One region of the Streptomyces sp. NPDC051364 genome, then DNA from elsewhere that is predicted to be linked to it. Evidence: riboswitches for the same ligand, from Rfam matches in the RefSeq annotation. Region 1 holds a riboswitch; each other region holds the start of a gene.
The links. Region 1 has a riboswitch for thiamine pyrophosphate ahead of AB0M76_RS35095 (thiamine ABC transporter substrate-binding protein). Riboswitches for the same ligand answer to the same signal wherever they lie in the genome.
Positions count from the first base shown of each region.

Region 2: linked by a shared signal. The riboswitch ahead of thiC (phosphomethylpyrimidine synthase ThiC) and the one ahead of AB0M76_RS35095 (thiamine ABC transporter substrate-binding protein) in region 1 are both predicted to bind thiamine pyrophosphate.
Region 3: linked by a shared signal. The riboswitch ahead of thiO (glycine oxidase ThiO) and the one ahead of AB0M76_RS35095 (thiamine ABC transporter substrate-binding protein) in region 1 are both predicted to bind thiamine pyrophosphate.

Region 1 covers NZ_JBFBAH010000029.1:49,644-59,909, reverse strand. The annotation lists gene whiG (RNA polymerase sigma factor WhiG) at 1-457, shown strand, start outside; gene AB0M76_RS35140 (TetR/AcrR family transcriptional regulator) at 510-1,067, shown strand; gene AB0M76_RS35135 (M23 family metallopeptidase) at 1,152-1,652, opposite strand; gene rpsB (30S ribosomal protein S2) at 1,903-2,823, shown strand; gene tsf (translation elongation factor Ts) at 2,959-3,795, shown strand; gene pyrH (UMP kinase) at 3,958-4,737, shown strand; gene frr (ribosome recycling factor) at 4,823-5,380, shown strand; gene AB0M76_RS35110 (phosphatidate cytidylyltransferase) at 5,380-6,456, shown strand; gene AB0M76_RS35105 (hypothetical protein) at 6,551-6,718, shown strand; gene rlmN (23S rRNA (adenine(2503)-C(2))-methyltransferase RlmN) at 6,879-7,991, shown strand; TPP riboswitch at 8,050-8,159, shown strand; gene AB0M76_RS35095 (thiamine ABC transporter substrate-binding protein) at 8,245-9,378, shown strand; gene AB0M76_RS35090 (iron ABC transporter permease) at 9,438-10,266, shown strand, end outside.
Region 2 covers NZ_JBFBAH010000001.1:221,990-232,255, forward strand. The annotation lists gene AB0M76_RS01095 (cyclophilin-like fold protein) at 1-124, shown strand, start outside; gene hisC (histidinol-phosphate transaminase) at 155-1,237, opposite strand; gene AB0M76_RS01105 (LacI family DNA-binding transcriptional regulator) at 1,599-2,714, shown strand; gene AB0M76_RS01110 (metallophosphoesterase) at 2,931-4,106, shown strand; gene AB0M76_RS01115 (hypothetical protein) at 4,257-5,078, shown strand; gene AB0M76_RS01120 (aldo/keto reductase) at 5,146-6,195, opposite strand; gene thiC (phosphomethylpyrimidine synthase ThiC) at 6,316-8,103, opposite strand; TPP riboswitch at 8,098-8,243, opposite strand; gene AB0M76_RS01130 (YibE/F family protein) at 8,316-9,725, shown strand; gene AB0M76_RS01135 (SsgA family sporulation/cell division regulator) at 9,776-10,225, opposite strand.
Region 3 covers NZ_JBFBAH010000012.1:68,345-78,610, forward strand. The annotation lists gene pknB (Stk1 family PASTA domain-containing Ser/Thr kinase) at 1-841, opposite strand, end outside; gene AB0M76_RS24605 (thiazole synthase) at 1,159-1,953, opposite strand; gene thiS (sulfur carrier protein ThiS) at 1,959-2,159, opposite strand; gene thiO (glycine oxidase ThiO) at 2,156-3,337, opposite strand; TPP riboswitch at 3,335-3,447, opposite strand; gene AB0M76_RS24620 (FAD-dependent oxidoreductase) at 3,872-5,095, shown strand; gene AB0M76_RS24625 (Rv2175c family DNA-binding protein) at 5,187-5,552, shown strand; gene thiE (thiamine phosphate synthase) at 5,686-6,336, shown strand; gene metF (methylenetetrahydrofolate reductase [NAD(P)H]) at 6,457-7,374, shown strand; gene AB0M76_RS24640 (hypothetical protein) at 7,428-8,375, shown strand; gene AB0M76_RS24645 (NAD(P)/FAD-dependent oxidoreductase) at 8,455-9,867, opposite strand; gene AB0M76_RS24650 (DUF4126 domain-containing protein) at 9,901-10,266, opposite strand, start outside.

The DNA.
Region 1 (10,266 bases):
GAAGGCGCGCGCCGTGGAGCGGGCCTACGCCACGCTCGAGGCCCAGCTGCGCCGCACTCCGACCGAGCACGAGGTCGCCGGCGAGATGGGCATCGCGGTGGAGGAACTCCACGCGGTGTTCAGCCAGTTGTCGCTCGCCAACGTGGTCGCCCTGGAAGAGCTGCTGCACGTCGGCGGAGAGGGCGGCGACCGCCTCTCGCTGATGGACACCCTTGAGGACACCGCCGCCGACAACCCGGTCGAGGTGGCCGAGGACCGTGAGCTGCGCAGGCTCCTGGCCCGGGCCATCAACACCCTGCCGGAGCGCGAGAAGACCGTGGTGACGCTGTACTACTACGAGGGCCTCACGCTGGCCGAGATCGGCAACGTGCTGGGCGTCACGGAGAGCCGGGTCAGCCAGATCCACACCAAGTCGGTGCTCCAACTGCGGGCCAAGCTGGCGGATGTCGGCCGGTGAGCTTGCGGCACCTCCGTAGAGTGGATGCGTGCCCAGGATTCGAGCGGCCTCTGTGGCCGAGCACCGGTCGATGCAGCGCGGCGCCCTGCTGGACGCTGCGCGCTCCCTGTTGTCCGAAGGCGGGACGGAAGCGCTGACCTTCCCCGCCCTGGCGGAGCGCACCGGCCTCGCCCGGTCCTCCGTGTACGAGTACTTCCGCTCCCGCGCGGCCGTGGTCGAAGAGCTGTGCGCCGTGGACTTCCCCGTCTGGGCCGCCGAGATCGAGGCGGCGATGGAGCAGGCGCAGTCTCCGGAGGCGAAGGTCGAGGCCTACGTACGGAGCCAGCTGGGCCTGGTCGGGGACCGGCGGCACCGGGCGGTGGTGGCGATCTCGGCCAGTGAGCTGGACGCGGGGGCGCGGGAGAAGATCCGTGCTGCGCACGGGGGGCTCGTGGCGATGATCGTGGAGGCGCTCGGGGCCCTGGGGCATGAGCAGCCCCGGCTTGCCGCGATGCTGCTGCAGGGGGTCGTCGATGCCGCTGTGCGGCGCATCGAGCTCGGCGCCGCGGAGGATCCCGGTGTGGTGACGGAGGCGGCCGTGGCCATGGCCCTGCGGGGCGTGCAGGGCTGAGCCCCGGGGCTCAGCCCCCGGACCCCCGCGCCTCAAAAACGCCGGCGGGGGATGGATCGGGGGCTCCGCCCCGGGCCGCGCGCCTCAAACGCCGGCGGGGCTGGATCTGCCTCGAGCTCCGGCCGGGCTGGATTCGTCGAGCGGCAGGAGTCTTGGCGTGGGGGGTGGGAGGACGGTCAGGGGGTTCAGGTAGGTGGTGCCTGACAGGAGGCCCCAGTGGAGGCAGGGCTTCCCGCAGTGCGTGCCTTCCGTGAGGACGGCGACCACCTGGCCCGCCGTGACCTCCTCGCCCTCCGCGACCAGCGGCCGCACCGGTTCGTACGTCGTGCGCAGGCCGCCCGGGAGCGTGAGGGAGAGGACCCCGCGGCCGGCGACCAGGCCCGCGTAGTGCACCCGGCCCGGTCCGACCGCACGCAGCTCCGCGCCCACCGGGGCGGCCAGGTCCACCCCGCGGTGCCCCGCCGCGTACGGGGTCGGGGGCGGGTCCCACCAGCGGGCCACCACGAGTGGGGGCGGCAGCGGCCGGGCCCCCGGTACGAGCGCCTGGGCCAGGGTCAGCAGCAGCGTGAGCAGCAGTGTCGTCATGCCGTCCAGGTTGCCGCCGGCTCGCGCAGCGTGACGGCGCCTGTGGACAGACGGCCGGGTGTGGACAACGGCGTCACCTGGCATACCGCCCGGTCCCGTACACTTCTTACGGCGATCCGGGTCACCGGGTCGACTTCGCACGCCCCAGCACCAGCCGCTCAGGCCGGGTGAATGCGTCTCTCGGTCCCCTTGTCGGGGGCAGGACGCGGTGGGGCGTCAGGAACCAAACCGAGAAATCAAGGAGATGGCCATGGCCGTCGTTACGATGCGGGAGCTGCTGGAAAGCGGCGTCCACTTCGGTCACCAGACCCGTCGCTGGAACCCGAAGATGAAGCGCTTCATCTTCACCGAGCGCAACGGCATCTACATCATCGACCTGCTCCAGTCGCTGTCGTACATCGACCGCGCCTACGAGTTCGTCAAGGAGACCGTTGCCCACGGCGGCTCCATCATGTTCGTCGGTACCAAGAAGCAGGCCCAGGAGGCCATCGCCGAGCAGGCGACGCGCGTTGGTATGCCGTACGTCAACCAGCGCTGGCTGGGTGGCATGCTCACCAACTTCTCCACCGTCTACAAGCGCCTCCAGCGTCTGAAGGAGCTTGAGGCGATCGACTTCGAGGACGTCGCCGCCTCGGGTCTCACCAAGAAGGAGCTCCTGGTCCTCTCCCGCGAGAAGATCAAGCTGGAGAAGACCCTCGGTGGTATCCGCGAGATGTCGAAGGTTCCCAGCGCCGTCTGGATCGTCGACACCAAGAAGGAGCACATCGCCGTCGGTGAGGCGCGCAAGCTCCGCATCCCGGTCGTCGCGATCCTCGACACCAACTGCGACCCCGACGAGGTCGACTACAAGATCCCGGGCAACGACGACGCGATCCGTTCCGTCACCCTGCTCACCCGCGTGATCGCCGACGCCGTCGCCGAGGGCCTCATCGCCCGCTCCGGCGCTGCGACCGGTGACTCGAAGCCGGGCGAGAAGGCCGCCGCCGAGCCGCTCGCCGAGTGGGAGCGCGACCTGCTCGAGGGCGAGAAGAAGGCCGACGACGCCGAGGCCGCTCCGGCCGAGGCCGCTGTCGAGACCCCGGCCGCCGAGGTCGAGGCCCCCGCCGCCGAGGTCGAGGCCCCGGCCGCCGAGGCTGTCGAGGCCCCGGCCGCCGACGCCGAGCAGGCCTGACCCACTGAGAGCGCCCGGCGTTCACGCGCCGGGCACTCACAGCACGGACGATGACGGCGGGGGAGCCGCGCCAAAAGCGCGGCGCCTCCGCCGTTCACCCGTAGATCTACGACTTCGAGAGAGAATCACAGACTCATGGCGAACTACACCGCCGCTGACGTCAAGAAGCTCCGCGAGCTCACCGGCGCCGGCATGCTGGACTGCAAGAACGCGCTCGTGGACGCCGACGGTGACGTCGACAAGGCCCAGGAAGCGCTCCGTATCAAGGGTCAGAAGGGCGTCGCCAAGCGCGAGGGCCGTTCTGCCGAGAACGGTGCCGTCGTCTCCGTCATCGCCGACGACAACACCTCCGGTGTCATCGTCGAGCTGAAGTGCGAGACGGACTTCGTCGCCAAGGGCGAGAAGTTCCTGGCCGTCGCCAACCAGCTGGCCGCGCACGTCGCCGCCACCTCCCCGGCCGACATCGAGGCGCTGCTCGCGTCCGAGATCGAGCCCGGCAAGACCGTCACCGCCTTCGTGGACGAGGCGAACGCGAACCTGGGCGAGAAGATCGTCCTGGACCGCTTCGCGCAGTTCACCGACGGTTACGTCGCGGCGTACATGCACCGCACGATGCCCGACCTGCCGTTCCAGATCGGCGTCCTGGTCGAGCTCGACAAGGAGAACGCCGAGGTCGCCCGCGGCGTCGCGCAGCACATCGCCGCGTTCGCGCCGCAGTGGCTGTCCGCCGAGGACGTCCCGGCCGAGAAGGTCGAGTCCGAGCGTCGCATCGCCGAAGAGGTCACCCGCGCGGAGGGCAAGCCCGAGGCTGCCATCGCCAAGATCGTCGAGGGTCGCGTCAACGGCTTCTTCAAGGACGCCACGCTGCTCGGCCAGGCGTACGCGCTGGACAACAAGAAGTCCGTCCAGAAGGTTCTGGACGAGGCCGGTGTCACCCTGAAGCGCTTCACGCGCATCAAGGTCGGCATCTGAGTCCGTCCGTACACGACGGACACCGGACCCCGGTAGGGTCTGAAGCAGTCGTCCGCCCGCGCGCGGAACGACCGCAGATCTGACGAGGAGGCCATTGCCGTAGAGGGAACCGCGAGGACCCACCGGCAATGGCCTTCTTCGTATGTGCACGAGGAGATCTCCATGAATCAGGGCGTGGACCCCCACACCGCTTCCGACGACAAGAGCGACCACGACAAGAAGGGCCGCCGCTTCATGCTGAAGCTGTCGGGCGAAGCCTTCTCCGGTGGTGGAGGACTGGGCGTCGACCCCGACGTCGTCCATGCCATCGCGCGCGAAATCGCCGCGGTGGTCCGTGACGGCGCGGAGATCGCCGTCGTGATCGGCGGCGGAAACTTCTTCCGCGGCGCCGAACTGCAGCAGCGGGGCATGGACCGTGCGCGGTCCGACTACATGGGCATGCTCGGCACCGTCATGAACTGCCTCGCCCTCCAGGACTTCCTGGAGAAGGAAGGCATCGACTCCCGTGTGCAGACCGCCATCACCATGGGCCAGGTCGCGGAGCCGTACATCCCGCTGCGCGCCGTACGCCACCTGGAGAAGGGCCGCGTCGTCATCTTCGGCGCCGGCATGGGCATGCCCTACTTCTCCACCGACACCACGGCCGCCCAGCGAGCCCTGGAGATCGATGCCGAGGCCCTGCTCATGGGCAAGAACGGCGTCGACGGGGTCTACGACTCCGACCCGAAGAAGAACCCCGACGCGGTGAAGTTCGACGCGCTGGAGTACAGCGAGGTGCTCTCCCGCGACCTCAAGGTCGCCGATGCCACCGCCATCACGCTGTGCCGCGACAACAAGCTGCCGATCCTGGTCTTCGAGCTGCTCGCCGCGGGCAATATCGCCCGCGCCGTCAAGGGTGAGAAGATCGGCACGCTCGTGAGCGACCAGGGCACCCGGGCCTGAGCGTCCCGACGCCGGGCCCGGCCCCACCGGGCCGAGCCCGCCCCGCCCGCCTGAACCATCCAAATCTGACATGCAGGAGCACGTGGTGATCGAAGAAATCCTCCTCGAGGCCGAGGAGAAGATGGAGAAGGCCGTCGTCGTCGCCAAGGAAGACTTCGCGGCGATCCGCACCGGTCGTGCGCACCCGGCGATGTTCAACAAGATCGTGGCGGACTACTACGGCGCCATCACCCCCATCAACCAGCTCGCGTCCTTCTCGGTGCCCGAGCCGCGCATGGCGATCGTGACCCCGTTCGACAAGAGCGCCCTGCGCAACATCGAGCAGGCCATCCGCGACTCGGACCTGGGCGTCAACCCCAGCAACGACGGCAATATCATCCGGGTGACCTTCCCCGAGCTGACGCAGGACCGCCGCAAGGAGTACATCAAGGTCGCGCGCACCAAGGCCGAGGACTCCAAGGTCTCGATCCGCTCCATCCGCCGCAAGGCGAAGGACGCCCTCGACAAGCTCGTCAAGGACAAGGAGTCCGGCGAGGACGAGGTGCGCCGCGCGGAGAAGGAGCTCGACGACACGACCGCGAAGTACGTCGCGCAGGTCGACGAGCTGCTCAAGCACAAGGAAGCCGAGCTCCTCGAGGTCTGATGAACGACTCTCCCTGGGCCACGGAGCAGGTTCCGGCGGGTCCCGCATACGATGCGCTGGTGGGCCCGCACACTCGGCCCATGCCCATCGTGCCCGATGCCGCCGGCCGTGACTTCGACGACCGGGAAGCACGCGATCGGGGGGCCGCCGCCGACGGCGGCCCCCCGTTCCGCGCCGAGACGCCGCTGCAGGAGCCCATGCCCAGCCCCCCGCCTCCGCCCTCGCAGGCACCGCAGGACGCCTCGCCCCCGCCGCAGAAGAAGCGGGCGGGGCGAGACCTGCGTGCCGCCATAGGGGTCGGCGTCGGCCTCGGTGCGGTGATCTTCGCTTCGCTGTTCATCGTGAAGGCGGTCTTCGTCGGCGTCATCGTCGTCGCGGTCGTCGTGGGCCTGTGGGAGCTCACCTCCCGGCTCCAGGAGAAGAAGGGCATCAAGGCGCCGCTCGTCCCGCTCGCGGTCGGCGGCGCCGCCATGGTCATCGCCGGATACGTCCGGGGGGCCGAGGGCGCCTGGGTGGCCATGGCCCTGACCGCGCTGGCGGTCCTGGTCTGGCGGATGACCGAACCGCCCGAGGACTACCTCAAGGACGTCACCGCAGGCGTCTTCGCGGCGTTCTACGTGCCCTTCCTGGCCACCTTCGTCGCGATGCTGCTCACCGCCGACGACGGTCCGGAGCGCGTGGTCACGTTCCTGCTGCTGACCGTGGTCAGCGACACCGGGGCCTACGCGGTGGGCTGGCGCTTCGGCAAGCACAAGCTGGCGCCGCGCATCAGCCCCGGCAAGACCCGCGAGGGGCTGTTCGGCGCGGTGGCCTTCGCGATGGCGGCCGGCGCGCTGTGCATGGAGTTCCTGATCGACGGGGGCGCCTGGTGGCAGGGCCTGCTGCTCGGTCTCGCCGTCGCGGTCAGCGCCACGCTGGGCGACCTCGGCGAGTCGATGATCAAGCGGGACCTGGGCATCAAGGACATGGGCACGCTGCTGCCGGGCCACGGCGGCATCATGGACCGGCTCGACTCCCTGCTGCCGACCGCCCCGGTGGTGTGGCTGCTGTTGGCGGCGTTCGTGGGGACCGGCTGATCCCTGCTGCCGGGCCACGGCGCCCTGCGGCGGAGCCGCATATCGGATACGGCATGGACCGGCTCGACTCCCTGCTGCCGACCGCCCCGGTGGTGTGGCTGCTGCTGGCGGCGTTCGTGGGGACCGGCTGATCCCTGCTGCCGGGCCACGGCGCCCTGCGGCGGAGCCGCATATCGGATACAGCATGGACCGGCTCGACTCCCTGGTGCCGACCGCCCCGGTGGTGTGGCTGCTGCTGGCGGCGTTCGTCGGCACGGGCTGAAACCGGCCTCCGCGGGTTCCGGCCGACGGGCGGTTCACCAGGGGGACCCCGCTGAGCTGGGGCGACGTACGTCCGAAGGCTTCAGGTGGGTCCGGGCGGTTACTCTTGAAAGGCGCGCTGCTTCTGCGGCGCGCCTTTCGTCTTACGAGGAGTACCTGCCATGGCCCGCCCCGTCCCGGGAGAGCTCACCTTCGTCGCCCCTCGCGGAGCCAAGAAGCCGCCCCGGCATCTCGCCGACCTCACCCCCGAGGAGCGTCGCGAGGCGGTCGCCGCGATCGGTGAGAAGCCGTTCCGGGCCAAGCAGCTCTCGCAGCACTACTTCGCCCGGTACACGCACGACCCGGCCGAGTGGACGGACATTCCGGCGGGCTCCCGCGAGAAGCTCCAGCAGGAGCTGCTCCCCGAGCTGATGAACGTCATCCGGCACATCTCGTGCGACGACGACACCACCCGCAAGACCCTGTGGAAGCTGCACGACGGCACGCTCGTCGAGTCCGTGCTGATGCGCTACCCCGACCGGGTCACCATGTGCATCTCCTCGCAGGCCGGCTGCGGTATGAACTGCCCGTTCTGCGCCACCGGCCAGGCGGGCCTGGACCGCAATCTGTCCACCGCCGAGATCGTCCACCAGATCGTCGACGGCATGCGCGCGCTGCGCGACGGCGAGGTCCCCGGCGGACCGGCCCGGCTGTCCAACATCGTCTTCATGGGCATGGGCGAGCCGCTGGCGAACTACAAGCGGGTCGTCGGCGCCATCCGCCGCCTCACCGACCCCGAGCCCGACGGTCTGGGCCTGTCGCAGCGCGGCATCACCGTCTCCACCGTCGGCCTGGTCCCGGCGATGCTGCGGTTCGCCGACGAGGGCTTCAAGTGCCGCCTCGCGGTCTCCCTGCACGCGCCGGACGACGAGCTGCGCGACACCCTCGTGCCTGTGAACACCCGCTGGAACGTCCGCGAGGTCCTCGATGCGGCCTGGGAGTACGCCGAGAAGTCCGGCCGCCGGATCTCCATCGAGTACGCCCTGATCCGCGACATCAATGACCAGGCCTGGCGCGGCGACCTCCTGGGCAAGCTGCTCAAGGGTAAGCGTGTCCACGTCAACCTGATCCCGCTGAACCCGACGCCGGGCTCGAAGTGGACCGCCTCGCGTCCCGAGGACGAGAAGGCCTTCGTGGAGGCCATCGCCCGCCACGGCGTGCCGGTGACCGTCCGCGACACCCGCGGTCAGGAGATCGACGGCGCGTGCGGCCAGCTGGCGGCCTCGGAGCGCTAGCCTGCGGTTTTCGCGGGCCCGATTCGGCCACGAGGTACCCTGTGGCCGAACCAATTGCATATTCCGACAGGGGAGCGCCACAGCGCTGAGAGTGCGGTAACCGTCATCCGCAGACCCTCTGAACCTCGCCCCGGTCATTCGGGGTAGGAAGTTCGGTCATCACTCAAGCTGTTGCGCCCTGCCCGGCGACCGCTCGCACTGAGCGCCGGGCAGGGCCGCGTCTTCTCCTGGACATCCCAGGAGGAATTCACCAGTGAGCACCACCAAGAAGTTCGCGGGCGCAGCGCTCGCGGCCGCGCTCGGCGTCGCCACGCTCAGCGCCTGCGGCGGCGGCGACGCCAAGGACAAGTCCGCGGGCGGCGCGGGCGAGGCGCCGAAGTCCAAGACGGTCACGCTCGTCTCCCACGACTCCTTCAACGTGACCGACACGGTCCTCAAGGAGTTCGAGCAGCAGAGCGGCTACACCGTCAAGGTCCTGAAGTCCGGGGACGCGGGCGCCGCCCTCAACCAGGAGATCCTCACCAAGGGCTCCCCGCGCGGCGACGTCTTCTTCGGTGTCGACAACACCCTCCTCTCGCGCGCCCTCGACAACGGGATCTTCACGCCGTACGAGGCCAAGGGCCTGGCCGACGTGAAGCCCGAGTTCGTGCTCGACAAGGAGCACCGGGTCACCCCGATCGACTCCGGCGACATCTGCGTCAACTACGACAAGGCGTACTTCGCCGACAAGAAGCTCGCCCCGCCGCAGACGCTGGACGACCTGATCAAGCCCGAGTACAAGAACCTGCTGGTCACCGAGAACGCGGCGACCTCCTCGCCGGGCCTCGGCTTCCTCCTCGCCTCCGTCGGCAAGTACGGCGATGGGGGTACCTCCCAGGGCGAAGCCTCTGGGGGAGGGTGGAAGGACTACTGGACCAAGCTCAAGGCCAACGGCGTCGAGGTCGTCGACGGCTGGGAGCAGGCCTACAACGAGCGCTTCTCGGGCTCCGCGGGCGGCAAGAAGGCCAAGGGCGACCGCCCGCTGGTCGTCTCCTACGCCTCCAGCCCGCCGGTCGAGGTCCTGTACGGCGAGCCGCAGCCGGCCGAGGCCCCCACGGGCGTCTCCACCGGCACCTGCTTCCGCCAGGTCGAGTTCGCGGGCCTGCTCAAGGGCGCGAAGAACGAGGAGGGCGGCAAGGCGCTCCTGGACTTCCTGGTGAGCAAGAAGTTCCAGGAGGACATGCCGCTGCAGATGTTCGTGAACCCGGTGGTCAAGGACGCGAAGCTGCCGGAGCTGTTCACGAAGCACGGCGCGGTCGTCGAGAAGCCGGAGAACGTCGCTCCGGAGACCATCGCCAAGAACCGTGAGCAGTGGGTCAAGACATGGTCCTCGCTCGTCGTGAAGTAGGACGCGAGAGCACTCCTGCGAAGGAGGGCGCACGCGGTACGGCCGTCAGGCTCGCCCTGATGGCCGTACCGCTCGCCTTCTTCGGGCTGTTCTTCGCCTATCCCGTCGCCGCGATCGTCGGCCGCGGGATCAAGACCGAGGACGGCTGGCAGTTCGGCCGGATCGGCGAGGTGCTGACCCAGCCCGACATCGCCGAGGTGCTCTGGTTCACCACCTGGCAGGCGTTCGCGTCCACGGCGCTCACGCTCCTGATCGCACTCCCCGGCGCGTACGTCTTCGCGCGCTTCGAGTTCCCCGGCAAACAGCTGCTGCGGGCGGTGGTCACGGTCCCGTTCGTGCTGCCGACCGTGGTGGTCGGCACGGCCTTCCTGGCGCTGGTCGGGCGGGGCGGGCTGCTGGACGAGCTGTGGGGCGTCCGGCTGGACACCACCGTGTGGGCGATCCTGCTCGCGCACGTCTTCTTCAACTACGCCGTCGTCGTACGGACGGTCGGCGGGCTCTGGGCACAGCTCGACCCGCGCCAGGAGGAGGCCGCCCGGGTGCTGGGCGCCGGGCGGTTCGCCGCCTGGCGGCGGGTGACGCTGCCCGCGCTCGGGCCGGCCGTGGCCGCCGCCTCGCTGATGGTGTTCCTGTTCACCTTCACCTCCTTCGGCGTCGTGCAGATCCTGGGCGGTCCCTCGTACGCCACCCTCGAGGTGGAGGTCTACCGGCAGACCGCGCAGCTGCTGGACCTGCCGACGGCCGCCGTCCTCACGATGGTGCAGTTCGTGGCGGTCGGCCTGATCCTCGGTATTCACGCCTGGACCGTGCGCAGGCGCGAGACCGCCCTGAGGCTGGTGGACCCGGCGCGGACCGCACACCGGCCGAGCGGGCCCGGGCAGCGCGCCC
Region 2 (10,266 bases), on a different contig from region 1:
CATCTCGCGCGGAGGCGAGAGCCGCCTGGCGAGCCCGTGCAATGTGCTCGGCTCGTTCGACGGCGACCCCCGCCTGCTGTCCACCGTCCGCGACGGCGACCCGATCCGCGTGGAAGTCGCGTAGCCTCCGGCGAACCCGCGTAGCCCCTGAGGGCTACATCTCCTTGAAGAACGCCTCCGCCGTGTGCAGGAAGATGTCGTTCGCCTCGGGCTCACCGATCGTGACCCGCAGGCCCTCGCCCGCGAAGGGCCGGACCACCACACCGGCCTTCTCGCAGGCCGCCGCGAACTCGGCGGTCCGCTCCCCCAGCCGCATCCACACGAAGTTCGCCTGCGTCTCCGGCACCACGGTCCAGCCCTGGCCGAGCAGCGTCTTGTAGACCCGTGCACGCTCGCCCACCAACGCCCCGACACGGCCCATCAGCTCGTCCTCGGCGCGCAGCGAGGCGACCGCCGCGTCCTGGGCGAGCTGGCTGACGCCGAAGGGCACCGCCGTCTTGCGCAGCGCCGCCGCCACCGGCTCGTGCGCCACCGCGAAGCCGACGCGCAGGCCGGCCAGCCCGTACGCCTTGGAGAACGTACGCAGCACGCAGACGTTCGGGCGGCCCCGGTAGAGCTCGATGCCGTCCGGCACCTCGACGTCGCGGACGAACTCGCGGTACGCCTCGTCCAGCACCACCAGGATGTCCGAGGGCACCCGGTCCAGGAACCGCACCAGCTCGTCACGGCGCACAGCCGTGCCGGTGGGGTTGTTGGGGTTGCAGACGAAGATCAGCCGGGTCCGCTCGGTGATCGCGTCGAACATCGCCTCGAGGTCGTGCACGTCCCCGTCGGTCAGCGGGACCTGCACGGCCGTCGCACCCGAGATCTGCGTGACGATCGGGTAGGCCTCGAAGGACCGCCAGGCGTAGATGACCTCATCGCCCGGGCCGGCCGTCGACTGGACCAGCTGCTGGGCCACGCCCACCGAACCCGTGCCGGTGGCGATGTGCTCGACCGGCACCCCGAACCGCTCGGCGAGCTCGTTCACCAGGACCGTGCAGGCCAGGTCGGGGTAGCGGTTGAACTGTCCTGCCGCCGCGACCGCAGTCTCCAGCACCCCGGACAGCGGCGGGTACGGGTTCTCGTTCGAGGACAGCTTGTACGCGACGGGCCCGCCCGCGGCAGCGGGCTTCCCGGGCTTGTAGGTGGGAATGCCGTCCAGCTCGGCGCGCAGCTTCGGGCTCTTCTCGCTCACCGCAGGTCCTCCTCGACCATCCCGTACGACGTCGCCGTCGACTCAATACTGCTCACCTTATGAGGATTCCGCTCTTCCGAAAATGGCGGCGCCAGAATTGCGGGGGAGCGCACGCATATATGCACACGCCGGTGGCCCACGCCGTGGCGCGCATCCCTCGTACAGGTGAGTTGAGACCGGCCCGAGACCACACCGCTTTGGCATGCCCGTACCCGCCGACAAACGCCCCGCTCACTCTCCGCGCTCAAATGCCTTCAATTCCAAGGTCATTGGGGGTGGCGAACCATGCAGAATCGTGCCTGTCAACGCGTGCATATGCACCCGGACCACCCACCCCGCCGAGCCCTACTATCGGCTCGCCATGACAGCAGCAGGGAAGCATCAGGTGAGCCGGACCGAGACCACCCGGCGGGCCGCCGGCCGACAGGGCCGGGCCGGCATCAGGGACGTGGCCGCTGCGGCGGGCGTCTCGATCACAACCGTCTCCGACGCGCTCAATGGCAAGGGGCGGCTGCCGGACGCCACCCGCCGCCACGTTCGCGAGGTCGCCGACCGGCTGGGCTATCGCCCCTCCGCCGCGGCCCGCACCCTCCGTACCGGCAAGTCGGGCCTCATCGGTCTGACCGTGACGACGTACGGGGATGAACCTTTCACCTTCACCGAATTCGCCTACTTCGCCGAGATGGCCAGGGCCGCCACCTCCGCCGCGCTCGCCCGCGGCTACGCCCTCGTCATCCTCCCCGCCACCTCCCGACACGACGTGTGGTCCAACGTGGCCCTCGACGGCACCGTCGTCATCGACCCCTCCGACCACGACCCCGTCGTCACCGAACTGGTCCGCCAAGGCCTCCCCGTCGTCTCCGACGGCCGCCCGGCCGGCTCCCTCCCCGTCACCGCCTGGGTCGACAACGACCACGAGGCAGCCGTACTCAACCTGCTGGACCACCTCGCCGCCGCCGGCGCCCGCCGTATCGGGCTGCTGACCGGCACCACCACCGACACCTACACCCGGCTCTCCACCACCGCCTACCTCAGCTGGTGCGAGCGCGTCGGCCAGGACCCCGTCTACGAGTCCTACCCCGCCCACGATCCATGCGCCGGCGCCGTTGCCGCGGACCGGCTGCTCGCCCGGCCCGACCGGCCCGACGCCGTCTACGGGCTGTTCGACCCCAACGGGACCGACCTGCTCGCCGCCGCCCGGCGCTACGGCCTGCGCGTCCCCGAGGACCTGCTGCTCGTGTGCTGCAGCGAGTCCACCGTGTACGCCAACACCGAACCGCCCATCACCACCCTCTCCCTCAAACCGCGCCGCATCGGCACCGCCGTCGTGCAGCTGCTCATCGACGCCATCGAGGGGGTCGACACCGGGCGTCCCGTCGAACAGGTCGTCCCGACCGAGCTGATCGTCCGTACCTCCTCGCAGCGCAGGCAGCCCCGTACGACCGTCAGTCCGCCCCGGTCACCGGCCAAGGACTGACCGCCACACCGCGAAACCGGCGGGGCCGACGGCCCTGCCGAGGATTTCAGCAACACCTATTTCGGGAGAAAGCGGCAGGAACTATTGGTTCCGCCCAGGATTCACCACCCCTGGTGCGTCACAGAGCGCGAGCCGCATTCCTATGATGGGCGCACGACATCACGGACCCTCCTCCCCGGAGGTCAGGAGGGTCCGCAGGTGTACGGCAGCGCGACGGTGGTGGAGGGGTCGATGACTCAGGGGGCCGGTCAGGGACCCGCGATGCGGACGGAGACGCTGCGGGACTTCCGAGTTCCGGTCACCGAGCCCGTCCCTTACGGCGTGCCGGGCGGGCTTCCCGACGAAGCCCCCGTGTACGGCGAGTACCCCGCGTACTACGGGGAGGGCGCGTCCGTGCCCGCGCCGCCGCCCCCGGGCCAGGCGCCCGCGGCGGGCGGACCGGCCGACGAGGACGAGCTCGACGAGAGCTACACCCCCACGCACCGCGATCTGCCGATCATCGGCCGCGGCGGGCCGGGTGACACCGTCCAGGTCCAGTACATCCCCCCGGAGCCCGCGGCCGCGGGCCCCGGGCCCCTGTACGTCGTCGGCGACGTCCACGGCTATCTGGACGAGCTCGTCAGCGAACTCCAGGCGCAGGGCCTCATCGACGCCGACCGCCGCTGGTCGGCCGGCAACGCACGCATCTGGTTCCTCGGCGACTTCACCGACCGCGGGCCCGACGGGATCGGCGTCATCGACCTCGTCATGCGGCTGTCCGCCGAAGCCGCCGCCGCAGGCGGCTACTGCAAGGCCCTCATGGGCAACCACGAGCTGCTGCTCATCGGCGCCAAGCGGTTCGGCGACACCCCTGTCGCCTCGGGCGCCGGCACCGCCACCTTCCAGGCCGCCTGGCTCCTCAACGGCGGCCAGCGCACCGACATGGAGCGCCTGGAGGACGTGCACCTGCAGTGGATGTCGCGGCTGGACGCGGCCGTGCTGGAGGACGGGCACCTGCTGCTGCACTCCGACACCACCGCGTACCTCGACTACGGCGACTCCATCGAGGACGTCAACGACACCATCCACGAGCTGCTCAACCGCAACGACGCCGACATCACCTGGGACCTCTTCCGCAAGTTCACCAAGCGGTTCGCCTTCCGCGACGAGGAGACCGGCCCCCAGGCCGTACGCGAACTCCTCGACACCTACGGCGGCGGCCGGGTCGTGCACGGGCACAGCCCGATCCCGTACCTGCTGGGCGAGGTGGGCACCGAGAACGGCGACGAGTCCCGCGGCCCGGAGGCCGTGACCGGACCGCACGTGTATGCGGAAGGGCTCGCGATCGCCATGGATGGCGGGGTCACGATGGCGGGCAAACTGCTGGTCGTGCAACTCCCGCTGAACGACTGAGGGTTATCAGAAGGGGGGTAATTTCAGGAAAGCCCCTGTCACGGCGTGGCATGGGCGCTCTACCATCGCCCTATCCGTAGCAGGCTCTCCTCCGTTTGTGCCGGCGCCCGGGTCTACGCGGGCAAACCGGTCCCCACGGAGCATCGGGGGATGCACATGAACAGCGCTCCGCACCTGCTGACCGAGGACCGACCCGAGTTCGATCGGCTCCTCGACGAGGCGCTGCGTACCGCACACCAACGGCCCGAGCTCGCCGCTCTCGGCGAACGCCTGAACGCCGAACAACTGCGCACGATGGCCGTCGGGGCCAGCGCGCTGCTGACGGCCGCGGCCGCGGCCGAGTACGACCACTACGTGAAACTCCGCGGGGAACGGCGCGACGAGGCCTTGTCCACCCCCGGATCGGCAGTTGCCGACAGGAGTTCCGGGCAGGACGAGGGCGACGACGGGGCCGGGGTCAGCGCCGTGGTCGCGGTGCTCGCCCCGGTCCTGGCGGGCACCGCGATGCTGATCTTCCTGCTGGTGGGCTACGTCCTGAAGGCGATCGAGCCCGAACCGGCCTTCGCCGACACGATGCTGACGGCGGGTTGGCTCTTCGGCGCGCTGACCGTGGTCTCCTTGTTGTTCGCGGTGATCGGGCTGCTGGTGACGGCCGTCCGCAACCGCGCGACGGAGGTCGTGGCCGGGGACGGAGCGATACCCGACGAGCTCGCGCAGGCCCGCGAAGCCTGGCGGCATGCCCTGCTGGAGCGGGGCATCCTGCCGTTCCTGCGGGACGCGCTGGCCGATCCGAGCGCGGGGCCCGTGTATCCCGCCCCCCGCACGCCGAAGGCCGGGCGCATCCCCAACCTGGGATACACCCGGCCCGACTTCACCAGCCCCGGATCCCCGTCACAGGGACCCCGGCCCGGCTACACGCCTCCGGACTTCACCAGCCCCGACTTCGGCGGCCCGGAGACCGAGTCGTCCTGACAGCCTCGGTGGGCAGTCCGTCCCTGTTTCACGTGAAACATCGCGCCGAACAGGGCCAAAACACCGCCTAACCCGCCGACCGGTCCCCGGGGGCCCGCCGCCGCTGCACGGTGTCGGTCAGAGCCGGCGGGCGCCACACGCCGTCCGGGTGGTAGAGGTTCGTCCCCGGCGGCACAATCTCGTCGATCCGGTCAAGCGCCGCGTCGTCGAGGACCAGTCCGGCACCCTTGACCAGCGAGTTCAGCTGGTCCATGGTCCGCGGACCGATGATCACCGAGGTGACTGCGGGATGCGCGACCGGGAAGGCGACCGCCAGCTCGGGCAGCGTGCAGCCGATGCCGTCGGCGAGCTCGAGGAGCTTTTCCGCGGCTTCCAGCTTCGCGACGTTGCCGGGGATCGCCGGGTCGAAGCGCGCGGGAGTCAGGGCCGCCCTCCCCGAGCTCATGTCGACGGGCGCGCCGAGCCGGTACTTGCCGCTCAGGAAGCCGGAGGCGAGCGGGCTCCAGGTCAGTACGCCCATCCCGTACCGCCGGGCGACCGGCAGCACGGAGGCCTCCACCCCGCGCGCGAGGATCGAGTACGGAGGCTGCTCCGTCCGGAACCGCGGGAGAGCCCGCCGCTCGGCGACGTGATGCGCCTCGACGATCTCCTCGGCGGGGAAGGTGGAACAGCCGAAGGCACGGATCTTGCCCGCCCTCACCAGATCTCCGAGGACCGACAGGGTCTCCTCGACGTCCGTCGAGTGGTCGGGCCGGTGCACCTGGTAGAGGTCGATCCAGTCGGTGTCCAGCCGCCGCAGACTGTCCTCGACGGCCTGCACGATCCACCGCCGCGAGTTCCCGCTGCGGTTGCGCCCCTCCCCCATCTGGAAGTGGACCTTGGTGGCGAGCACGACATCGTCGCGCCGCCCCTTGAGCGCCTTGCCGACGATCTCCTCGGACTCCCCGGCGGAGTACATGTCCGCGGTGTCGACGAAGTTGATGCCCTGATCGAGTGCGGCGTGGATGATCCGCGCGCACTCGTCGTGGTCCGGGTTCCCCACCGATCCGAACATCATCGTGCCGAGGCAGTGTGCACTGACCTCTATGCCGGTCCCACCCAGACTGCGGTATCTCATGGTCATGGGGCCGCACTGTAGGAGTTGGAGTGCACTCCAGCGCAAGCAGTTCCGGCCCCGGGACGCTGCTCCGGGGAGTCCCCTCCTCCTCCCCGGAGCAGCGCCACCGCAGCCGTCGGGTCAGTCCGCCAGCGGGAGGTACACCCGGTTGCCGCTCGCCGCGAACTCGGCGGACTTCTCCGCCATGCCCGCCTCGATCTCATCGGCCTTCAGGTCTCCGCCGTGCTCACGGCGGATGTCCTGGGAGATCTTCATCGAGCAGAACTTCGGACCGCACATGGAGCAGAAGTGCGCGGTCTTGGCCGGCTCGGCCGGGAGCGTCTCGTCGTGGAACTCACGGGCCGTGTCCGGGTCGAGGGCCAGGTTGAACTGGTCCTCCCAGCGGAACTCGAACCGCGCGTCCGACAGGGCGTCGTCCCACTCCTGGGCGCCCGGGTGGCCCTTGGCCAGGTCCGCCGCGTGGGCAGCGATCTTGTACGTGATGACGCCGGTCTTCACGTCGTCACGGTTGGGCAGGCCCAGGTGCTCCTTGGGCGTGACGTAGCAGAGCATCGCGGTGCCCCACCAGGCGATCATCGCGGCACCGATGCCCGAGGTGATGTGGTCGTACGCCGGGGCGACGTCCGTGGTCAGCGGGCCGAGCGTGTAGAACGGCGCCTCCTCGCAGATCTCCTGCTGGAGGTCGATGTTCTCCTTGATCTTGTGCATCGGGACGTGACCCGGGCCCTCGATCATGGTCTGTACGTTGTGCCGCTTGGCGATCGTGTTCAGCTCGCCCAGCGTCTTCAGCTCCGCGAACTGCGCCGCGTCGTTGGCGTCGGCGATGGAGCCGGGGCGCAGGCCGTCGCCCAGCGAGTACGTGACGTCGTACGTCGCGAGGATCTCGCAGAGCTCCTCGAAGTTCGTGTAGAGGAAATTCTCCTTGTGGTGCGCCAGGCACCACGCGGCCATGATCGATCCGCCGCGCGAGACGATGCCGGTCTTGCGGCGGGCGGTCAGCGGCACGTACGGCAGCAACACGCCGGCGTGGACCGTCATGTAGTCGACGCCCTGCTCGGCCTGCTCGATGACCGTGTCCTTGTAGATCTCCCAGGTCAGGTCCTCGGCGCGGCCGTCGACCTTCTCGAGCGCCTGGTACAGCGGCACGGTGCCGATCGGCACGGGGGAGTTGCGCAGCACCCACTCGCGGGTGGTGTGGATGTTGCGGCCGGTCGAGAGGTCCATGACCGTGTCGGCGCCCCACTTGGTCGCCCAGGTCATCTTGTCGACCTCCTCCTCGATGGAGGAGGTGACGGCGGAGTTGCCGATGTTGGCGTTGACCTTCACCAGGAACCGCTTGCCGATGATCATCGGCTCGATCTCCGGGTGGTTCACGTTCACAGGAAGCACGGCGCGACCTGCGGCGATCTCCTCGCGGACGACCTCGGGGGAGACGTTCTCGCGGATCGCGACGTACTCCATCTCCGGGGTGATCTCACCGCGGCGGGCGTACGCGAGCTGCGTGACGGCGGCGCCGCCACGGCCGCGGCGGGGCTGGCGGGGGCGGCCCGGGAAGACCGCGTCGAGGTTCTTGAGACCACCGCGCGGCGAGGTGTGCTTGATGCCGTCGTCCTCGGGGCGCACGGGACGGCCCGCGTACTCCTCGGTGTCGCCGCGGCTGATGATCCAGTTCTCGCGCAGCGGCGGCAGGCCGCGCCGCACGTCGGTCTCGATCTGCGGGTCGGTGTACGGCCCGGACGTGTCGTAGAGCGTCACATCCTTGCCGTTGGTGAGGTGGACCTGGCGGACCGGCACCCGGATGTCGGGGCGGGAGCCTGCCACGTAGCCCTTGTGCCAGCCCGGCTGGCGCTCGGTCCGGCCGTCGGCGTCCTGGCTGACGGCAGGCGTGCGTGCGTCCTGAATGGTCATGAGACCTGATCTCCCTACGCCGGCATTACCCGGTAACAGGTTCGGCGGTCGACGCAGCCTCTTCCCGTACGCATGTGTGCTGCGCGTACGGTGATCAGCGCCCTCTCAGCCCGGTGCTCCGAGCTCCCGCGTTGTGCAAAGGTGCCCCCACGCTAGCGTCATCTGTGGCGTGCTGAACAGTAGGCCCCCTCAACTCTTGCGATGATCTGCCGGTGACGTCCTCGCCGCAGCATCCCTCCTCGCCCACCGAGCCCACGGGTCACACCGACCACGCACACGCGGCCCCCGGGCATGACCACGGCCCGTCGCACGGCCCGTCCCAGGGCCAATCCCATGGTCATTCGCACGGCCACGGGCCGGCGGCACCCGTCTCGAAGCACCTGCGCAAGGTCATCGCGGCCGTACTGATCCCCTTCGCCGCCGCCGTCTTCGTCGGCATGGTGGTGCTCTGGCCGGGCGGCGCCCCCGCCCACGAGCGCTCCGGGGTGGGCTTCGACCGGCAGACCCAGCAGGGCCAGGTCGTCGCGCTCGAACAGGTCGACTGCAAATCCGTGAATGCCTCGCAGGTGCCGACCACCGGCAGCCCCTCCACCCCGGAGGGCCGTGAGGCCCAGGCCGCGCAGACCGGCGAGTGCAAGAAGGCCACCATCGAGGTCACCACCGGATCCGACAAAGGCCGCACCTTTTTCGAGATCGTCCAGCCGGGCGCTCCACGGCAGTTGGAGAACGGCCAGGAGGTGGTCGTCGCGTACGCCCCGGACGCGCCCCGGGATCTCCAGTACTCCGTGATCGACGTGAACCGCAAGCTGCCGTTGGCGGTGCTGGCCGCCATCTTCGCCGTTGCGGTGGTCGTCGTCGGCCGGATGCGCGGCCTGTTCGCGCTGATCGCGCTGACCATCAGCTTCGGTGTGCTGACGCTCTTCATCCTCCCGGCGATCCTGCAGGGTTCGAACCCGCTGCTCGTCGCGGTCGTCGGTGCCAGCGCCATCATGCTCATCGCGCTCTACATGTGTCACGGACTGAGTGCCCGTACCTCCGTCGCCGTTCTGGGCACGCTCGTCTCGCTGCTGCTGATCGGGCTGCTGGGCTCGGTGTTCGTCGACTGGGCGTTCCTGAGCGGCAACACCGACGACAACACCGGGCTGATCCACGGGCTCTACCCGGACATCGACATGAGCGGCCTGCTGCTTGCAGGCGTGATCATCGGATCGCTGGGTGTGCTCGACGATGTGACGGTCACCCAGACCTCGGCGGTCTGGGAACTCCACCAGGCCGACCCGTCGATGGGGTCCCGCGCCTTGTACCGTGCGGCCATCCGGATCGGCCGCGACCACATCGCCTCGGTGGTCAACACCCTGGTACTGGCCTACGCGGGCGCAGCGCTGCCCCTGCTGCTGCTGTTCTCGATCGCGAACAGCAGCATGGGTTCGGTGGCCAACAGCGAACTGGTCGCGGAGGAGATCGTACGGACACTCGTCGGGTCGATCGGCCTGGTGGCCTCGGTCCCGGTGACAACGGCGCTTGCCGCGCTGGTGGTTTCTGCCGACCGGCCGGGGTCCCCGGCCGGAGCGGCGGCCTCGGGGCCGGTCCGCGGGGGCCGGGGACGGCGGCGCAAGCGCTGAGAGACCCGGGGTGCTCGGGGGCCCGGGGCAGCTCGGCGCGTCCGGTCCGTTCAGCCCGCGTTCTGCTCGTTCTGCCGCGACTCGGCCAGGATCCTGTCCAGCGCTTCGTCGAGGTTCTCCTCGAAGTCGCCGAGGTTGCGCTCCTGACCGAGCGGAACAAGCCGATCGGTGCGGTCGAGGAACGCCACGAGCGGCGCTGCGCCGGCGCGGAACAGAGCCCGGTCGCAGCCGACCTGGAGCCGGATGTGGACGTCGGACAGCTCCTCGGGGTCGGTGGGGGCGATGTGCACATCGCCGTCACCGCACGGCTTGTTGATGCCGTCGAGAAGGAGCTCCCGGCCGAACGCCCAGGTCACGGGCGCGTCTCCGGGAAGGTGGAACGTCAGGCGCACCGCGTAGGGGTCACGGGTGTCGTACCGGAGTTCCACCGGAATCCGGAACGAGAGCTCCTCGGAAACGAGGAAGCTCATCATGACCTCTGCCTGTACCGACTCGCGCATTGACTACCCCGCTGTAGTGGAAGTGGCCAGGAATGATCCCC
Region 3 (10,266 bases), on a different contig from region 1:
CGAGCAGCGCGCGGGCGTCGAGGGCCAGGCCGAGCAGGGCGGCAGCGTCGGAGGGGCGCAGCTCCGGATCGCGGGCGGTGGCGTACGCGACGAGCTGGTCCAGGACGCCCGGCAGCCCCGGGACGGCGGCCGACGGCGGCGGCATGTCCTCGTGGAGGTGCTGGTAGAGCACCTGGGCGGGGGTGCCGCCGGAGTGCGGCTTGGAGCCGGTGAGCATCTCGTACAGGACGACACCGCAGGCGTAGACGTCCACGCGGGTGTCGCCGCTGCCGGTCTCGATCTGCTCGGGGGCGAGGTAGGAGACGGTGCCGAGGACGGAGCCTGTGGTGCTGGTCACCGAGTCGACGGACCGGACCAGCCCGAAGTCCGCCACCTTGACCCGGCCGTCGTCGCCGATCAGGACGTTCTCGGGCTTCATGTCACGGTGCACGAACCCGGCCCGGTGGGCGGCGCCGAGCGCGGCCAGGACGGGCTCGAGGATGTCGAGGGCAGCGCGGGGCTGGAGCGCGCCGCGCTCGCGGAGCACGTCGCGCAGGGTGCAGCCGGAGACGTACTCCATGGCGAGGTACGTGTACGGCCCGTCGGTGCCCTGGTCGAAAACGGCGACGACGTTGGGGTGCGCGAGGCGGGCCACGGACTTGGCCTCGCGGATGAACCGGTCGACGAAGCCGCCGTCGGCGGCGAGCGCCGGGTGCATCACCTTCAGTGCGAGCACACGGTCGAGGCGGGTGTCGACGGCCCGGTAGACCGTTGCCATGCCGCCGGCCGCGATGCGGGCGTCGACGCGGTAGCGGCCGTCGAGTGTCTGCCCGACGAGGGGGTCATCCAGGGTCGTATCCACCCGGCGATTCTACGAGCGTGGGTCGGAGTCCTGTCCCGGGTGGTGGTCTGTTGCAGCGCAGCTGTGACGTGTGGGCCCGGCTTCGCTGGTCAGGCGGGGTGCGGTGTCCCGCTGTGTGGGGCTTTTCTCCCCGCCCCGCCCTTCTCCCGTTCACCGGGGCAGAGCCCCGGACCCCCGCGCAGGTGCGGCGCCTCCCCCGGACTCCGTCCGGAGGGACCCCCAGGGGGCCGGCCCCCGCACCCCCGCGCCTCGAACGCCGGCGGGGCCGGAGTTTCCCCGGTCGGGGCGGGGAGAAGGCCCCGCGCAGCGGCGGAGCCTCAGAACGCCGGGCGTTCCGGGTCCAAGGTGGCGCGGCCCTCGGCCGGGGACGAGGCTTCTGCGAAGCGGCGCTGCGGGATGCGGCCCGCGCGATACGCCAGCCGCCCCGCCGATACGGCATCGCGCATGGCCGCCGCCATCAGCACAGGTGCCTGCGCCCGGGTCACCGCCGAGGCCAGCATCACCGCCGAGCAGCCCAGCTCCATCGCCAGCGCCACGTCCGACGCCGTGCCGGCTCCGGCGTCCAGGATCACCGGAACCCCCGCCCGCTCCGCGATCAGCTCGAAGTTGTGCGGGTTCCGGATGCCCATCCCCGAGCCGATCGGAGACCCCAGCGGCATGATCGCCGCACAGCCCACGTCCTCCAGCTTCCGCGCGAGCACCGGGTCGTCGTTCGTATACGGGAGCACCGTGAAGCCCTCGTCCACCAGGGTCTCCGCCGCATCCAGCAGCTCCACCCCGTCCGGCAGCAGGGTCCGCTCGTCGGCCACGACCTCGAGTTTGATCCAGTCCGTGCCCAGCGCCTCCCGCGCGAGGCGCGCCGTCAGCACCGCCTCGCCCGCCGTGAAGCACCCCGCGGTGTTGGGGAGTACGGAGATGCCCAGCCGGGTCAGCACCGACAGGACGGAACCCTGGACCGTCGGGTCCAGTCGGCGCATCGCCACCGTCGTGAGCTCCGTACCGGACGCGATCAGCGCCCGTTCCAGGATGTCCAGGCTCGGCGCCCCGCCCGTCCCCATGATCAGGCGGGACGAGAAGGTCCGGCCGCCCAGCAGGAAAGCGTCGTCTGCCATCGCGCTCAGCCTCCCTGCACGGCGGTGAGGATCTCGACCCGGTCGCCCTCGCCCACCGGCGTGAGCGGCCACTGCCCGCGCGGGACCACAGTCTCGTTGAGTGCGGCCGCGACGCCGGACGGGGCCGCGGTCAGGATGGCGACCACCGCGTCGAGGGTGGTGCCGGCCGCGACCTCGCGCGGCTCGCCGTTGACGGAGATGGTCATGCGTACGACTCCTGACGTGCAGCGCTGAAGCGGCGCGGGGTGAACGGGCGGGCGATCTCCGGGAGCGCACCGGTGGTCAGCAGCTCCGCCATCACGTCGCCGGTGAGCGGGGTCAGCAGCACCCCGTTGCGGTAGTGCCCGGTGGCCAGGTGCAGACCGGGCAGTTCGGTCGGGCCGAGCAGCGGGGCGTTGTCCGGAGAGCCGGGCCGCAGCCCCGCGCAGGTCTCGGTCAGCGGCAGTTCGGTGATGCCGGGCACCAACTCATGGGCGTCGCGCAGGAGTTCGTACACGCCGCCCGCGGTGACCGTGGTGTCCCAGCCGAGTTCCTCGCTGGTGGCGCCGATGACGAGCTCGCCGTTCTCGCGCGGCACCAGGTACACGTGGCTGCCGCGGACCACCGCCCGTACCGTCCGCGACAGGAACGGCGCGTACGCCGCAGGCACCGCGAGCCGCAGCACCTGGCCCTTGACCGGCCGTACGGGAGGCAGCACGTCCGCCGGTACGCCGGCCAGCCGGCCGCTGAGCGAGCCCGCGGCCAGCACCACCTGGTCGGCGCGCAGCTCCGTACCGTCGTCCAGCAGTGCGCCGGTGGCCCGGTCGGCGGTGGTGAGCAGCCGCTCCGCGTTCGCCCGGCGGATCTCCACGCCGGCGCCCTCGCAGGCTGCCAGCAGTGCGGCCGCCAGCCGGCGCGGGTCGACCTGGTGGTCGCCGTCCACGCGCAGGCCGCCGCGTACGCCCGGGGCCAGCATCGGCTCCAGGCGGCGGCACTCGCGGCCGGTGAGCCACTCGGACTCCAGGCCGCAGCGCCGCTGCAGGGCGTGCAGCTCGCGCAGGTGGAGCCGGTCGTCGGCGTCGAGGGCCACGGCGAGCGTGCCGCAGGCGCGGTAGCCGATGTCCGTCCCGCCGCTGGCGTCGGCCAGCTCGGCGGCGAACTCCGGGTAGCGGGCGGCGGAGGCGAGATTGAGGCCCAGCAGGGTCTCCTCGCCGTAGTGCAGCTCGGTGACGGCGGCGAGCATGCCGGCCGCGACCTGTGCGGCGCCGCCGCCGGGTGCCGGATCGGCGAGCACGGTCCGCAACCCGCGCCGGGCCGCCCGCCAGGCGGTGACGAGGCCGATGATTCCGCCCCCGATGACGAGGACGTCGGATCCCCTGGCGGATCCCTTCCGAGATGAGTGCATGGGCGTCCAGCCCCTCCCTTCGCCGGCATGACCCGGATCAGGTTCGTACGGTCGGAGGCCGTCCAGCCTCCCTCTCAGCCCGGTACGCCCGGACTCCCGCGATAGGTACGACGGCCAGACTAACCGTTCCTATTCGGCGAGCGGGAGCGAGTCGTAGACCTGCTCCCGCTCGCTGCGCTCGTCCCGGACGGTGTCGGATGGGCTGGGTTGCCGTGTTCGCGTCCCCGTCGGGTTCACCGTTCCGGGCGGTGGTCCGGTGCGGGCGGACGGCTCCCGTCCGGGGTTGCGGGGCGCGGCCTGGGCGGTCCGATGCCCCACGCGATCACTCCGGTCGCGTGGGGGCGGCGCCTCCGTCGCCTTGCCCTGTGGACAATGCCGCCGAACCCACAACACCCACCCCTGTCCGGTCGGCGCCATCGGTCAGATCGACGAACCAACCGACAACAGGTCACCCGGACGGCCCAGGAGCGCCCGTTCCGCGGTTCTGGCGGAGTGCCGTTACTGACGGAGTGTCAGATCGCTAGGCTGGGCGGTGTGAGCGAGCAGACGGAACAGACACAGAGCGGCGGCGTCGTCATCGTCGGCGCCGGAATGGCCGGGGTGCAGACCGCGGTCGCGCTGCGGGAGCAGGGCTGGAGCGGCCCCGTGACCCTGCTGGGCGCCGAGCCCCACCAGCCGTACGACCGGCCCCCACTGTCCAAGGCGGTGCTGCTCGGCAAGGCCGAGGACTCCGCCTTCGACGTGGACTTCGAGGGGCTGGGCATCGAGCTCCGGCTCGGGGTGGAGGTCACGGGGCTGCGGGCCGCCGAGCGCGAGCTGGACACCGAGGCGGGACCGGTCCCGTACGAGGTGCTCGTCCTGGCGACCGGCGCCGAACCGCTGACCCTGCCCGGGTCCGAGGGCGTCCAGGGCGTGCACCTGCTGCGCACCCTGGACGACGCGGCCCGGCTGCGCCCGGTGCTGGCCCAGGCGCCGGCGACCGTGGTCGTCGGGGCGGGCTGGATCGGCGCCGAGTTCGCCACCGCGGCGCGCGAGGCGGGCTGCGCGGTGACCGTGGTCGAGGCGGCGGACCGGGTGCTGGCCGGGGCGCTGCCGGCGGAGGTCGCGGCCCCGATGGCCCGCTGGTACGAGGAGGCCGGGGCCGCCCTGCTGACCGGCGCCAAGGTGGCCTCGGTGGAGTCCGGGCGGGTGCTGCTCGCGGACGGCCGGGAGCTGCCGGCCGGCGCGGTGGTCGTGGGCATCGGGGCCCGGCCCGCCACCCGGTGGCTGGCGGACTCGGGGGTCGGGCTCGGGCCGGACGGCTCGGTCACGGCGGACGCGTACCTGCGGACCTCCCTGCCCGGGGTGTACGCGGTCGGCGACTGCGCGTCGTTCCCGTCGGGGCGCTACGGGGCGCGGCTGCTGGTGCACCACTGGGACAACGCCCTGCAGGGGCCGCGCGTGGTCGCGGCGAACATCGTGGCGGGGGCTGCGGTGCAGGTCTACGACCCGGTGCCGTACTTCTGGTCGGAGCAGTTCGGGCGCTTCGTGCAGTACGCGGGACACCACGCGGGGGCGGACGAGCTGATGTGGCGCGGGGACCCCGCCGAGGCGGCGTGGTCGGTGTGCTGGCTCCGGGCCGGGGCGTTGGTCGCGGTCCTGGCGGTGGGCCGGCCGCGGGATCTGGCGCAGGGGCGGAAGCTGATCGAGACGGGGGCCCCGGTGGATCCGGCCAAGGTCGCCGATCCCGCGGTCCCGCTGAAATCGGCGCTGGTCTAGCACGGTACGAGCCGGGTGCGGAGGGGGTCCGGGGACCCGGACGGGTCGGCTCGGGTACCGGGTGTCGGTCCGAGGTGGCAGGCTTGTGCCCGTGACCGAGATTGACGCAAAGATCGATGCCCTTGTCCCCGCCTGGCTGTACGTCCCCGACATCGCCGAGATGCTCGACATCGAAGTGACCCGGGTCCGCCAGCTGGTCAAGGAAGGTCAGCTGATCGCCGTACGCCGGGGCGAGAACCGTTCGCTCCAGGTGCCCGCCCCCTTCATCGACGGCGACAAGATCGTCAAGGGCCTGGTCGGCCTGCTGACCGTGCTCCGCGACGACGGCTTCTCCGACGAGGAGATCCTGGAGTGGCTGTTCACCCCGGACCCGACCCTGCCCGGCACCCCCGTCCAGGCGCTGAGCGAGAATCGCGGCACGGAGGTGAAGCGCCGCGCTCAGGCGCTCGCCCTCTGACCCGAGCGACCCGAGCCCCGGGCCGCCGGAGCGCCGGAGCACCCCGGCGGCCCGGGTGATCCGAGCCGCCTGATCCATCCGCGGTGCACGGGCCCTGGACGGCCCGTGCACCGCTTCCACCCCGGGGGTACCCATGTCCGCGAACGCCCAGCTGTCCGATGCCCGGCTCTACCTGTGCACGGACGCCCGCAAGCGGCAGGGGGACCTCCCCGAGTTCCTCGACGCGGTCCTGGCCGGGGGCGTGGACATCGTCCAGCTCCGGGACAAGGGCATGGAGGCGGGCGAGGAGCTCGAACACCTCCAGGTGTTCGCCGACGCCGCCCGCCGGCACGGCAGGCTCCTCGCGGTGAACGACCGCGCCGACGTCGCCCACGCCATCGGCTCCGACGTCCTGCACCTGGGTCAGGGCGACATCCCCGTGCCCGCCGCCCGCGCGATCCTCGGCGACGGGGTGCTCTTCGGCCGGTCCTGCCACGCCGAGTCCGAGGTCGACGTCGCCGTCGCCGAGCCGGGCGTGGACTACTTCTGCACCGGCCCCTGCTGGCCCACCCCCACCAAGCCCGGCCGGTACGCCCCCGGCCTCGGGCTGGTCCGGTACGCGGCCTCGTTGGCGCAGGCCCGCCCCTGGTTCGCCATCGGCGGCATCGAGGCAGGCAACCTCGACGAGGTCCTCGACGCCGGAGCCACCCGCATCGTGGTCGTCCGCGCCCTCACCGAGGCCTCCGACCCGGGTGCGGCCGCCGCCGATCTGGCCAAGCGGGTCCGGGAGCGCGTCTGCGCGTAGCCGTCCGCGCGTAGGCGGAAGCCATACGTGTCGACATGCGCGTCCGTAGAGGTGTCCAAAAACGTGTCCAAAAGGCGGACACGGCTTCGGTGACCGCGAAGGCGCGTCTAACCTGCCCGTATGGCTCTTGGTACCGCTTCCACCCGTACGGACCGTGCACGCACGGTCCGTGACCTGCTGGCGTCCGGGAGCCCGTCGTACTCCTTCGAGTTCTGGGCCCCCAAGACGGAGAAGGGCGAGCGCAACCTCTGGAACGCGCTGCGCCGGATCGAGGCGGTGGGCCCGAGCTTCGTCTCCGTGACCTACGGGGCCGGCGGCTCCACCCGCGGCGGTACCGTCAAGGCCACCCAGCAGATCGCCGCCGACACCACCCTGACCCCCGTCGCGCACCTCACCGCGGTCGACCACTCCATCGCCGAGCTGCGCAATGTGATCGGTCAGTTCGCCGACGCCGGCATCCGCAACATGCTCGCCGTGCGCGGCGACCCGCCGGGCGACCCCATGGGCCCGTGGGTGGCGCACCCCGAGGGCGTGCACTACGCCGCCGACCTGGTCCGGCTGCTCAAGGAGTCAGGCGACTTCTGCGTGGGCGTCGCGGCCTTCCCCGAGATGCACCCGCGCTCGGCGGACTGGGACACGGACATCCATCACTTCGTGGACAAGTGTCGCGCCGGCGCCGACTATGCGATCACCCAGATGTTCTTCGATCCGGAGAATTATCAGCGGCTGCGCGACAGCGCCGAGAAGGCGGGCTGCGAGACCCCGATCATCCCCGAGGTCATGCCTGTTGTGGGCATCAAGCAGCTCGACCGGTTGCCACAACTCAGTAACGCAGTCTTCCCCGCAGCCGTGAAAGAGCGCATGCTCGCCGTCAAGGACGATCCGGCCGCTGTACGCTCCATTGGGATTGAGTTCGCCACGGAGTTCTGCGCGCGGCTGCTGTCCGAGGGTGTACCGGGGCTGCACTTCATCACGCTGAACAATTCCACGGCGACTCTCGAGATCTACGAGAACCTGGGCCTGCACCAGCGGGCCTGATCGGCCGGCTCCCGTTTTCCTGGGCGGGGCGGCCGTACCGAGAGGTGCCACGCATGGGAATGACGGTCCTCTACATCGCGTTCGGTTTCGTCGCGCTGTGGCTGCTTGCCGAGGTCCTGATGCAGTACAAGGCCCGGCTGCGCTGGCGCCTGCTCGCGTTCGCCGGGTTCCTCGGGGTGGTTGCCGGAGTCGTGCTGCCGTCGGTGCTCGTCATCGGCGTCGGCGCGGCCGCGTTCGCCCTGGGCCAGACCCTGGTGACGCTCTCCTTCCGCAAGGGCTTCGAGGCCGGCTGGGCGCTGCGCCGGGGCGGCGAGCCCGTACGGCAGAACCGGCGCCGCCGGGCGGGCAGTCCGCGCCCCGAGCCCGCGCTGCAGGTGACCGGGCTGGAGTACGGGTCCGACGGGACGGCCGTGGACGCCGACACGCCCGACGCGTCCGGCAAGGAGCAGCCGGAGCCGCAGTTCCATGCCGCGACCGAGGAGTTCTACAGCCCGGAGCCGCTGCCCGAGGACACCGGGTCGTACGGGATACAGAGCTTCGCGCCCACCGCCGACGCGGGGCAGACGGCGGCGTTCGCCTCGCCGTACTCCACGGCCGAGCAGGACGCCCACCAGTACGCGGCGTACTACGACGGGCAGGCCTACGAGCCGCAGACCCAGGGCGGCTACGACTACTCCGCGGGCTACCCGACCGGCGGCGAACAGCAGGTCTACGCCGCCTACTCCGACCCGTACATCGGCACCGGCGGGGCCGTCATCCCGCAACAGCCGTACGACTACACCCCGTACGCCGGCTACTCCGCCGACCCGTACGCGAGCGCGGGCGGGCAGCAGCAGTACTCCATGGACACCCCGCCGGGCGGGGTGTGGGTGCCGCAGCAGCGGTCCACCGACGGGGCCGCCCATCCCTACCCGGGGGACGAGCAGCAGCCGTACCCGCAGCAACAGCCGCAGGAGTACCCGTACCAGGGCTCCGGCGAGTACGAGCAGTACCGCTACTGAGGCCGTGAGGCCGAAGAGGCCGCGCAGGCCGTGAAGCAGGGCGAGCGCCCCCGGGGTCCCTTCCCCGGGGGCGTCCGTGTCACTGGGATCCGCGGAACTCCGCGCCCTCCACGATGAGTCCGGCCACCAGGGCCCCGGTCATCCCGGCGTGCGCCAGCCCGCCGCCGGGGTGCGCCCAGCCACCCGCGAGGAACAGCCCCGGCAGGGCAGTGGTGTTGGCGGGGTAGAGCATCCGGCCGCCGGCTCCGGCGAGGGCGGGCGGCGGCACCGCTCCGCCCTGCGCGCCGGTGGCCGCCTCGACGTCCGCGGGCGTACGCGTCTGCGTCCACAGCAGCCGCTCGCGCAGCCCGGGCACGGCCCGGGCGGCCAGGTCCAGCAGCTCCTCCACGCGCGGCGCAGAGGCACCCTCAGGGCCGCAGACGGCGCTCACGGTGACCGCCTCGTGGTCCGCGTCGGGCCGGACGGCCGGGTCGTCGGGGCGCAGCACCGTCAGCTGGGCGGCGGGGGAGTGGACCAGAGTGCGGTGGACGGTGTCCGCGGGGCGGGCGCCGCGCAGCGCGAGCAGCACGGTCAGCCGGCCGGCCACCCCCGGTCCGCGGGCCGGGGCGCCGCCGGCCGGCAGCGGGGTCCCCAGCTGTCGCGGGTCGACCCCGCAGACCACGAGGTCGGCGGCGGCCTCGGAGCCGTCGGCCAGCAGCAGCCCGGCCGCCCGGCCGTCCCGCTCCAGGACCTCCCGGACCGGCGCATCGAAGACGAAGGCGACCTTCCGCTCGCGGCAGCGCTCGTACAGGGCGGTGGCCAGCTCCCGCATCCCGCCGCGCACGTACCAGCTGCCGAAGGTCTGCTCCATGTACGGGAGCACGGCCGCCGCGGCGGGCGCGGTGGCGGGGTCGATCCCGTACGCACGCACCCGGGCGGCCAGCAGCTCGCCGAGCTCCCCGCCCAGCTCGCGCCCGGCCACCTCGGCGAGGGTCGGCGGGCGGCGGCGCAGCAGGCCGCTCTTGCGGAGCGCGGGGTACGGATCGCCGCCCAGCACCTGCCAGTCGGGGCGCAGCGGCTCCTCCAGCAGGGGGCGGCGGGTCGCATTCCAGGCGTCCCGGGCGCGGCCCAGGACCCCGTTCCAGCGGTCCCCGGCGCCCGCGCCGAAGGCCTGGTCGAGGACGGCGGCGGCGCCGCCGCGCGAGCCGCCCGGGAGGGTGACCGCTGTCCCGTCGGCCAGGACGTGCCGGACGGCCGGGTCGACCTGGACGAGCTCGACGCAGTCCTCCAGGGGCCGCTTGCCGGTCTTGACGAACAGGTCGCGGTAGACGGCGGGCAGGTGCAGCAGCCCGGGCCCGGTGTCGAAGACGAAACCGTCGCGCTCGTACCGGCCGACGGAGCCGCCGTACGCGGACCCGCGCTCGTACACCGTCACCTGGTGCCCTGCCACGGCCAGCCGGGCCGCCGTAGCCATCGCGCCCATGCCGGCGCCGATCACCGCAATTCGTGCCATGCGGATGACCCTACCGAGCGGGATCGCGGGAGGTCAGCGGGGTGGCACCGCGGCCCGCGGGGCCGCCTCGCGCTCCTCGGCGGCGAGCCTTTTCTCCTCGCGGCGCTGGGCCCGGCGGCGCAGGAAGCGGCGGATCCGGCTCCACAGGAACACGAGTATGGCCAGACCTGCGGCCAGCAGGACGGCCGCGATGATCGCGGCGGCCTGGGGATTGAACATGGCGAAGGTGACGATGCCGGCCACGCCCAGGTCCTCGGCGGTGCTCAGCGCGATGTTGCTGAACGGCTCCGGCGAGGTGTTGACGGCCATGCGGGTGCCGGCCTTGACGAAATGGCTGGCCAGCGCGGTGGAACCGCCGATCGCGCCGGCGGTGATGTCGGAGAGCGAGCCGCTCTGGCC